Regions from separate parts of the Calditerricola yamamurae genome, predicted to be linked through region 1. Evidence: riboswitches for the same ligand, from Rfam matches in the RefSeq annotation. Region 1 holds a riboswitch; each other region holds the start of a gene.
The links. A riboswitch is a leader RNA that binds a small molecule or an ion and turns the genes downstream of it on or off. The one in region 1 is predicted to bind S-adenosylmethionine.
Positions count from the first base shown of each region.

Region 1 (2,196 bases):
CTGAAACTTTACACGCTCAGGAACCGCGCGCGATCCCTTTTTCGCTTCCCTGCCCCCGTTTCCCCCTGTCGAGGGACGGGCCTGTCCCGTATCGAAGCGGGCGCTTCCGCAGGTTCCGTTGTGCGTCCATCTGCCGACCGGCTGCGCACACGTAAAACGGCCTCACACCACCTGGCGTGAGGCCGTTTCCACCGCATCCGCATGCGCTTCGGCGAGGAACGCGCGCACGTGTGGACCAATCTTGTCAAACTCGACCAGAAACCCGTCGTGGCCATAGGGTGTGGAAATTTCCACCATGCGCGCGTCCTTGCCCATCCGGCGCAGCCGCTCTGCCAGCTCGCGCAAGTGCGCGGGCGGATAGAGGAGATCTTCCGTAATCCCCACGAAAAGCACCGGCGCCGCAATGCGGGAAAGGGCAGCGTCGAGTCCGCCGCGGTCGCGGCCGATGTCGTGGGTGTCCATGGCGCGCAACAGAAGCAAGTACGTGTTGGCGTCAAACCGCCGAACCAGCTTTTCTCCCTGATAGCGCAGGTAGCTCTCCACCTCAAAGAGGACGTCCGGATCGATCGGTGCTTTCCCGTTGCGCACATTGCGCCCAAAGCGCGCATCAAAAAGCGCCGCCGAGCGGTACGTCACCATCCCCACCATGCGGGCAATGGACAGCCCCTTTTCCGGCCCGGGCCCGGGGTAGTAGTCGCCTCCGCGCCAATTGGGATCGGCCAAGATGGCCTGCCGCCCGATGTCGTTGTAGGCAATAGCCGTGGCCGACAGGTATGCCGCCGTGGCCATGGGGATCAGACGACCAACGCGGTCGGGATACATCACGCCCCATTCCAGCACCTGCATGCCGCCCATCGAGCCGCCAACGACAGCCAAGACACGCTCGATGCCCAGGGCGTCGAGCAAGCGGGCCTGCACGCGCACCATGTCGCGAATCGTCACCGGCGGAAACGCCGATCCGTAGGGCTTGCCCGTGGCCGGATTGAGGCTCGACGGCCCCGTCGTCCCGTAGCAACCGCCCAGAACGTTGGACGCGATGACGAAATAGCGATTGGTGTCGATGTACCGCCCGGGGCCAATCAGCCCCTCCCACCACCCGGGGCCGTCCGGGGTGCGGGCGGCGCGCGCATCGCCGGTCAGTGCGTGACAGACGAGCACCACATTGTCCCGCTCGGGGGAAAGGGTTCCCCACGTTTCGTAGGCTACGGTTACCTCGGGCAACACCGCGCCGCATTCCACTTGAAACGAACCGATGGAAAGGGTGTTGCGCGCATGACGGTCCATCCCCGACCTCCTCCCTTCACGACGCCAAGGCTGCGCCCTCAGACAAAGAAACGCCCTCTCCGATAAGAAGAGGGCGCTTGCGGTCAAGCCGTGCGTCGCCTTCCTCTTATCTTCCAGAACCCCTGAGGGGTTCTGCTGGAATTGGCACCTCTCCGGAAACGCGTTCCGGGGTTGCCGGGTTTCATCGGGCCAGTCCCTCCACCGCTCTGGATAAGAGTAGGTGCACTGCCTATACGATTGTGCGGTTGTTGAGAATAATCATACGCCGCGTCGGCGGAAATGTCAACGTTTTTTCCGCGCGCAGAAAAAAAGCGCCCCGCGGCAGACGCGCGTCAGCCGAACAGGCGCACCACGGCATCAAAGAGCGTGACGAGAAAATCGAGAAACGCCCGCAGCACGCTGCGCGTTTCTTCGGAATTGAGGATCTGGTCCAGATTGTCCCGCACCAGCGCGACTTGGTCGCGCACGCTGGACCAGTCGATCGGCAGGTTGGCAATGCGCTGCAGGAGCTGGGTCAGCTGCGCCACGTCCTGATCCGACAGCTGAATGTTGAGGTCGCCGGCGACATTGATGATCAACTGGCGCAGCGCCTCGTTTGAAAGGTCACCGCCCTGTTTGGCCAGCTCCTCCTTCAGCCGGAGCATCAGCTCGGCCGCTTTGTCGGGGTTCCCGATCTTCTCGCCAAGCTGGGCCGTGCGCACCATCTCCTCGTTGGCCACCTGCTTTTGCTCTTCGCTGATAGAGGTGTTGGTCGCCTGCTCAAAGGCCTTGATCACGCCCGTCAAGGCGGCCGTCCCCGATACCGGCATCGGCGCCGTCACGTACACCGAGGCATCCTTTACCCCTGCCGTCAGCAACGCGTTGACGTACATCGACTCGGAGACCCACGTGATGTTGTGCGTCTCCACGTTC
Region 1 is NZ_BAAIFH010000004.1:124,325-126,520, forward strand. Features, by position in the region: gene metX (homoserine O-acetyltransferase MetX) at 163-1,284, opposite strand; SAM riboswitch class I at 1,388-1,501, opposite strand; gene ACYQ0Z_RS02035 (DUF1002 domain-containing protein) at 1,617-2,196, opposite strand, start outside.

Region 2 (2,196 bases), 190 kb from region 1:
TGGGGCAGCCGTTGATGTGCAGGCGGATAGGCACGTCGAGAGGGATGCGTTCGTCGAGATACGCGACGATCTTGCGCATGCGCTCCTTGGTTTCGGTAAGGGCCAGGTTGCAAAACTCGATCCCCGTGCAGGAAACGGCATGGCCGGAGAAGGTTTTCGGGAACGGGGTGATGCGCTTCAGGAGCGGTTCGGCGAGCAGCGCCTCCACCTTGTTTTCCGGCACGTGTGTGATCAGAATGTTCTGCGTGTTGCACGTGCGCAGCGAGCCATTGCCGTACTTGTCGGCCAGCTCAGCCAACCCTTCCAGCTCGTCGGCACTCATGCGGCCAACCGGCACCGACAGGCCGACGTAGTACAGCCCCTCTTGCTTCTGCCGGTGCACGCCGGTGAAGTAGCCCGCGTTCCAGCCGACGATCTTGTCCTCGCCCCGCCCGGGAAACTTCCCGATGTAGCCCTCGAGGACTTCCTGGAACTTCTCGACCCCCCAGTCGGCGACGAGGAACTTCAGGCGGGCGCGGTGGCGCTTCTCCCGATAGCCGTAGTCGCGGAACACGCGGGTGACGCCAACGGCGACCTTGACCACCTCTTCCGGCCGCACGAACATGTCGAGCTGCCGGGCCATGTGCGGCTTGGAGGACAGGCCGCCGCCCACCCATACGTGGAAGCCAACCACTTCCTCCCCGTCGATCATTTTCATCGCCGGGGTGAAGGCCAAGTCGTTGATTTCGGCATGGGCTGCGTTGTAAATGTTCGCCGATATCGAAATCTTGTACTTCCGCGGCAGGTTCGAAAATTCGCGGTTCATCCAGATCGCGTTTTGCACGGCTTCCACGATGGGACGCGTGTCGATCAGCTCGTGGGGATCAATGCCGGCCAGCGGGTTGCCGACGATGTTGCGCGGGCAGTCGCCACAGGCTTCATAGGTATAGAGCCCCACCTCGGCCAGGCGCTTGAAGATTTCGGGGCAGTTTTCGATGCGCACCCAGTGCAGCTGGAAGCACTGCCGCGTCGTCACGTCGACCAGGCTGCGTCCGTATTCGCGACTGATGCGGGCCACCTCGCGCGCTTGCCGGCTGTTGAGCACGCCCGACGGCACGCGGATGCGCATCATGAAGAAGCCGTCCTCCTTCGGCCGTTGCGCGTAGATCCCGGCCCACTTCAGGAGTTGCAGGTCGTCGTCGGTCAGCGCCTCGTGCCCGGCCGCCGCCAGCCGCTCAATGTCGTCGAGAATGTCGAGGCCATCGCGGTTGAGCTTCAGGAGCTCCACCTTGTTCAGCTTGGACGGGTCCTCCGCCCACTTCCATTGATACTTAAACGCCATGAGCCCTCACCCTCCTCGGAAAAATCAACGCGCCCTTCTCCCCTTTGAACGAAGAGAAAAGGGCGCGCTTTTCTCTCCTTATCTTCAAAGGCGCGCCCGCCGCGCGCCTTTTCTGGAATTGGCACCGTGCTCACCGCGCGGGAAGTGTGGGCCGGTTGCCGAGGGTTCATCGGGCCAGTCCCTCCCCCTCTCTCGATAAGGGGATGTGTTCCGGTCGTATGCAATTTCCATCGGGCGTTACCCCTATCTTACTCCCTGAAATCAGATAGGTCAACTCAATTTTCTCACGTCTTCGGACTACCCGACCACCCACCAATAGAGGAGGAGGGAAACCACGGACAGCAAAACCGACACCCCGTACAAGACGGCCAGCGTCTGCGCCTGCGTGAGGCCGTACGCCAGCAGGCGATGGTGGACATGGAAACGGTCGGCCTGGTAAATGGGCCGCCCTTCCCGCAAGCGGCGCAGGATCACCTGTACGCTGTCAAACAACGGCACTCCGAAAACCAGCAGCATGGCCACCAGCGAGAGAAACGTAACGGTTTTCAGCGTCCCGTCCAGCGCCACGACGGCCAAATAGTACCCCAAAAACGCCGATCCGGTGTCGCCCATGAAGATCGTCGCCGGCGGCAGGTTGAAGCGCAGGAACGCCAGGCAAGCGCCCATCAGGGCGGCCGTCAGCACAGCCGTTGTGGCCTGCCCTTTCAACAGGGCGATCACCGTCAGGCTGGCGGCGGCAATGGCCGTTACACCGGCGGCCAACCCATCCGCACCGTCGAGGAAATTGATGATGTTGATGAGGACCACCACCCACAGCATCGTTGCCAGCAGCGACAGCCACAGGGGAAACAGGATCATTCCGCCGTCGACGACAT
Region 2 is NZ_BAAIFH010000004.1:313,749-315,944, forward strand. Features, by position in the region: gene ACYQ0Z_RS02870 (nitrite/sulfite reductase) at 1-1,321, opposite strand, end outside; SAM riboswitch class I at 1,397-1,523, opposite strand; gene ACYQ0Z_RS02875 (MraY family glycosyltransferase) at 1,619-2,196, opposite strand, start outside.
Region 2: linked by a shared signal. The riboswitch ahead of ACYQ0Z_RS02870 (nitrite/sulfite reductase) and the one ahead of metX (homoserine O-acetyltransferase MetX) in region 1 are both predicted to bind S-adenosylmethionine.

Region 3 (2,196 bases), on a different contig from region 1:
TCGTCGATGTGCTCCAGCCCCACCGACAGCCGCACCAGCTCCGGCGTCACGCCAGTTTGCGCCTGTTCCTCGGGGGTGAGCTGCTGGTGTGTCGTGCTGGCCGGGTGGATCACCAGCGACTTGGCGTCGCCGATGTTGGCCAGGTGGGAGTGGAGCTTGACGCTGTTGATGAATTTCTTCCCCGCCTCCAGGCCTCCGCGAATCCCGAAGGTAACGAGGGCGCCCTGCCCGCGCGGCAGGTACTTCTTGGCCAGCTCGTGATACGGGCTGTCCGGCAAACCGGGGTAGTCGACCCATTCCACATAGGGATGGCCGGCCAAGAACTCCGCCACCTTCCGCGCGTTTTCGCTGTGCCGCTCCATGCGCAGATGGAGTGTCTCCAGGCCCTGCAGCAGGAGGAAGGCGTTGAAGGGCGAAAGGGCCGCCCCCGTGTCGCGCAGGAGCTGGACGCGTGCCTTCAGGATGTAGGCCATGTTTCCGAAGGCCTCGCTCAAGACCATCCCGTGATAGCTGGGATCCGGCTCGGTGAAGGCAGGGAAATTGCCGTTGGTCCAGTCGAACTTGCCGCTGTCGACGATGATCCCGGCGATGGTCGTGCCATGGCCGCCGATGAATTTCGTCGCGGAATGGACGACGATGTCGGCGCCGTGGTCAAAGGGCCGGCACAGGAACGGCGTGGGCACGGTGTTGTCGACGATAAGCGGAATGCCGTGGGCATGGGCTACCTCGGCGATGGCCTCGATATCCAGCACGTCCAGCCTGGGGTTGCCGATCATCTCGGCGAACACCGCCTTGGTGCGGCCGGTGATGGCGCGGCGGACGTTTTCCGGGTCCCGCGCGTCGACGAACTTCACCGTCACGCCGAACTTGGGCAGCGTGTAGTGAAACAAATTGTACGTCCCGCCGTAGAGGCTGGTGGCGGAGACGATCTCGTCTCCCGCCTGGGCGATGTTCAGGATGGCGTAGGTGACCGCCGCCTGCCCCGAGGCTACCGCCAGGGCGCCTACCCCGCCCTCCAGGGCCGCCACGCGCTGCTCCAGCACGTCATTGGTCGGGTTCATGATCCGCGTGTAGATGTTGCCGGACTCCTTCAGGGCAAACAGGTTGGCGGCATGGTCGGTGTCGCGGAAGACGTACGACGTCGTCTGGTAGATCGGCACGGCCCGGGCCCCCGTCGTCGGATCGGGCTGCTGGCCGGCGTGGATGGCCAGGGTTTCCAGACGATGGGCATTGGCAGTTTGCGTCTCGATGCTCATGCGCTCCTTCCTCCTCGTGGTCAAATGTCCCGGGGCGCCGGCGCGCCACAGGCCCCCTATCAAGGGCAACGCCCCTTCTCCATCGAGAAGGGGCGTTTCAACCGCATTACGCCCCTCTCATCTCTCAGAATCCGCGCAGGATTCTGCAGGAATTGGCACCGTTGTGGGAGTCTGCTACCGCTGGATCCCACCGGTTGCCGGGCTTCATCGGGCCAGTCCCTCCGCCTCTCGCGATAAGAGGAGCCTTCTCCTTGCGGATTGAAGAAGGCGAAAGATTATGGATTGACGCAACGTTACGCTCATTATAGGGCGCACGTCCCCCCTTTGTCAACGGAAACCGTGCGCGTTGGGCGCATCGGAACGCCCGCAGAGCGTTTGGGACACCTCCGCAAGCCCCTGGCGCGCCTCGTCCATCAGCTGGTGCACGAGTTCCGCGGCCGGTATCTCGCGGGCCAAACGAAAGCCTTGCCCCGCCCACAGCGCCATGCCCTCCGGGTCGCCGGCCTGCGCCGCCGCCCTTCGGAGGGGCTGGGTGAGATGGTGCAGGTGGGGGTATGCGGCCGGTGCGGCCGCATCATGTTCCCGTATAAAGCGATTGACCAATCCTCGGGCACGCCTGCCGGTAAAGGCGCGCGTCAACGTCGTCGAGGTGAATCGCGGGTCAACGAGGGCCGCTTTGTGAACCGGATGGGCTCCGCTTTCCGGGCACCGGAGAAATGCCGTGCCCATCTGGGCCGCACACGCGCCCGCCGCCAACACCGCCGCCACATCGCGTCCGTTCATAATGCCGCCGGCGGCGAGGAGAGGCAACGGCACCTCCTGCCGTACGAGGCGCAGCAACACGAGGAGCGGATAATCCTCTTCCGCGGACAGCCGGTTGCGGAACGATGCCCGATGTCCCCCGGCTTCCACCCCCTGCACGCACAGCGCATCGGCACCG
Region 3 is NZ_BAAIFH010000003.1:200,771-202,966, forward strand. Features, by position in the region: gene ACYQ0Z_RS01110 (homocysteine synthase) at 1-1,256, opposite strand, end outside; SAM riboswitch class I at 1,371-1,496, opposite strand; gene ACYQ0Z_RS01115 (NAD(P)H-dependent flavin oxidoreductase) at 1,584-2,196, opposite strand, start outside.
Region 3: linked by a shared signal. The riboswitch ahead of ACYQ0Z_RS01110 (homocysteine synthase) and the one ahead of metX (homoserine O-acetyltransferase MetX) in region 1 are both predicted to bind S-adenosylmethionine.

Region 4 (2,196 bases), on a different contig from region 1:
CCACGATGACAGCGCCGGGCAAAGCGCGCTTCACGGCATGGCGCCAAGCATCCTTCAGGTCGATGCACACGGCCCGAATCCGCCGACGAACCGTCTCCGGCAGCTGGCGCAAAAAGCGCTCCAGTGTTTTCATGCGGTCATCCGGCAAGATGGCCAAAAGGCACCGTTTTGGCCACACGCATGTGACCGTAACCATCATGTCACGGCCACGATAGCTGTGTTCATCAATGCTAAGCACGAAGGCATCGACATCCCGGAGGGCTTCCTCGAGATTTACCTGCTGGTCTACGTACCGAAGGAGCAGACGGCGCAAGGTGCTGCTGCTTGTTCCGCTTTCCTGGGCGGCACGACGGAAACTGCCCGCTTTCAGGCGCTGGAGCAAAAGGGCTTCGGCCCGTTCGGTCCTGCGTGCCCAGGGGCGAATACCAGGAAAGCGTTCGGTGAACACTTTTCGACAGGCCGTGCACTGGAAGCGCCGGGGACGTACCCAGAGGTAAACCGGTTTCTCGTTGCACCAGGTGTGCAGCTTCCGTTTCCATTCGCGCGCACGATCGTAGACGCGGCGTGTCAGCTGTCCACAATCCGGACACCGCGCTTCCTTACGCGGCCGACCGGCGTAGATGTGAATACCATCGGATTGATGCACGATACGGTAAACAATCCACGATTGTAAGCCGAACATTTCTGCGGTAAGCTTGTTCATAGGCGGTCGCGAGCCTCCTTCGGGATGTGATGTGCCTAACTATCCCTTGGCTCGTCGACCGCCTTTTCCTCTTAGATCCCACACTTTTTAGCGTAGAGCCTTTCCTCTCTTGACAAGAGGCCGATCCTTTAGTACTTTTTGAATCAATCGAATACGCAAGCAGGAAAGCCCGGATCTCATCCAGAGCAGGCGGAGGGACTGGCCCGATGAAGCCCGGCAACCGGCGCGCCCGCTATGGCGTGCACGGTGCTAACTCCTGCGGAAGACGGGACAACCCGTTTTCCGAGAGATGAGAGCCGCGGAACGTCAACGCGTTGCGCGCCTCTCTCGGATACGGGAGAGGCGTTTTCGTTTTTCATCATCGTCGCGAAGCGGGGTAAGGACCATGACGAACGAGTGGGTTGTGGCCATCTATCAGGTGCCGGATGACGGCGACCTGTCCCGAAAGGCCGAGTCGATCGCCATGGGGCTCACGGTGGGTACCTGGACGGACCTTCCCGCCGCCCGTCGCGCGGAACTGGAGCCATACAAGGGCGTGGTAATGGACATCCGCCGCGGTCAGGTGGCCGCCGACGGCTCGCGGGTGGCCCATCTGGCGATCGGCTACCCGGTGCGGAACCTGCGCGCGGACATCCCGTCGTTGCTCACGACGGTGTTCGGCAAGCTGTCGATGGACGGGCGCATTCGCCTTGTCGACCTCAAATTGCCCGATACCTTCGTGCGTGCCTTTCCCGGCCCGCGGCTGGGGATCAAGGGCGTGCGTCAGCGGCTTGGGGTATGGGACCGGCCGCTCCTCATGAGCATCTTCAAATCGTGCATCGGCCTGCCCCTCGCCGAACTGCATGCGCAGTTTGTCGCCCAGGTGGAGGGCGGCGTCGACCTGGTGAAGGACGATGAGATCTTCTTTGTCGACGACCGGGCGCCCTTTTTCGAGCGCATCGCGCTCTTTCGCGAAGTGCTTGACGCCCATGAGGCGAAGACCGGCCGCCGCGTGCTATACGCCGTCAACCTGACCGGCCCGGTTGACGAGATGGTGGACCGGGCGCGGGAGGCCGTGCGGCAGGGGGCCACAGCCCTGTTGCTGAACGTGTTGCCGTACGGGTACGACATCCTGCAGCGCTTGCGCGAGGACCCGGAGATCACCGTTCCGATTCTCGCCCATCCGGCCTTGTCCGGGGCCCTGTACGCCTCACCGCACCATGGTATCGCGGCGCCGATTGTGCTGGGCATGCTCATGCGCCTGGCCGGGGCGGACCTGGTGCTGTTCCCGGCGCCCTACGGCACCGTTTCCCTCGCCGCGGCGGAAGCCTTTGCCCTGCGCGACCGTCTCGTCGAGCCCTTCGCCGGCCTGGCCCCGGCGTTCCCGGTGCCGTCGGCGGGCATTCACCCGGGCATGGTGCCGCGCCTGCTGGCCGACTTCGGCCTTGACCACGTGGTCAACGCCGGCGGTGGCATCCACGGCCATCCCGACGGGCCGCGCGGCGGTGGCGAGG
Region 4 is NZ_BAAIFH010000006.1:853,758-855,953, reverse strand. Features, by position in the region: gene ACYQ0Z_RS10590 (ISL3 family transposase) at 1-703, opposite strand, end outside; SAM riboswitch class I at 877-999, shown strand; gene ACYQ0Z_RS10585 (2,3-diketo-5-methylthiopentyl-1-phosphate enolase) at 1,089-2,196, shown strand, end outside.
Region 4: linked by a shared signal. The riboswitch ahead of ACYQ0Z_RS10585 (2,3-diketo-5-methylthiopentyl-1-phosphate enolase) and the one ahead of metX (homoserine O-acetyltransferase MetX) in region 1 are both predicted to bind S-adenosylmethionine.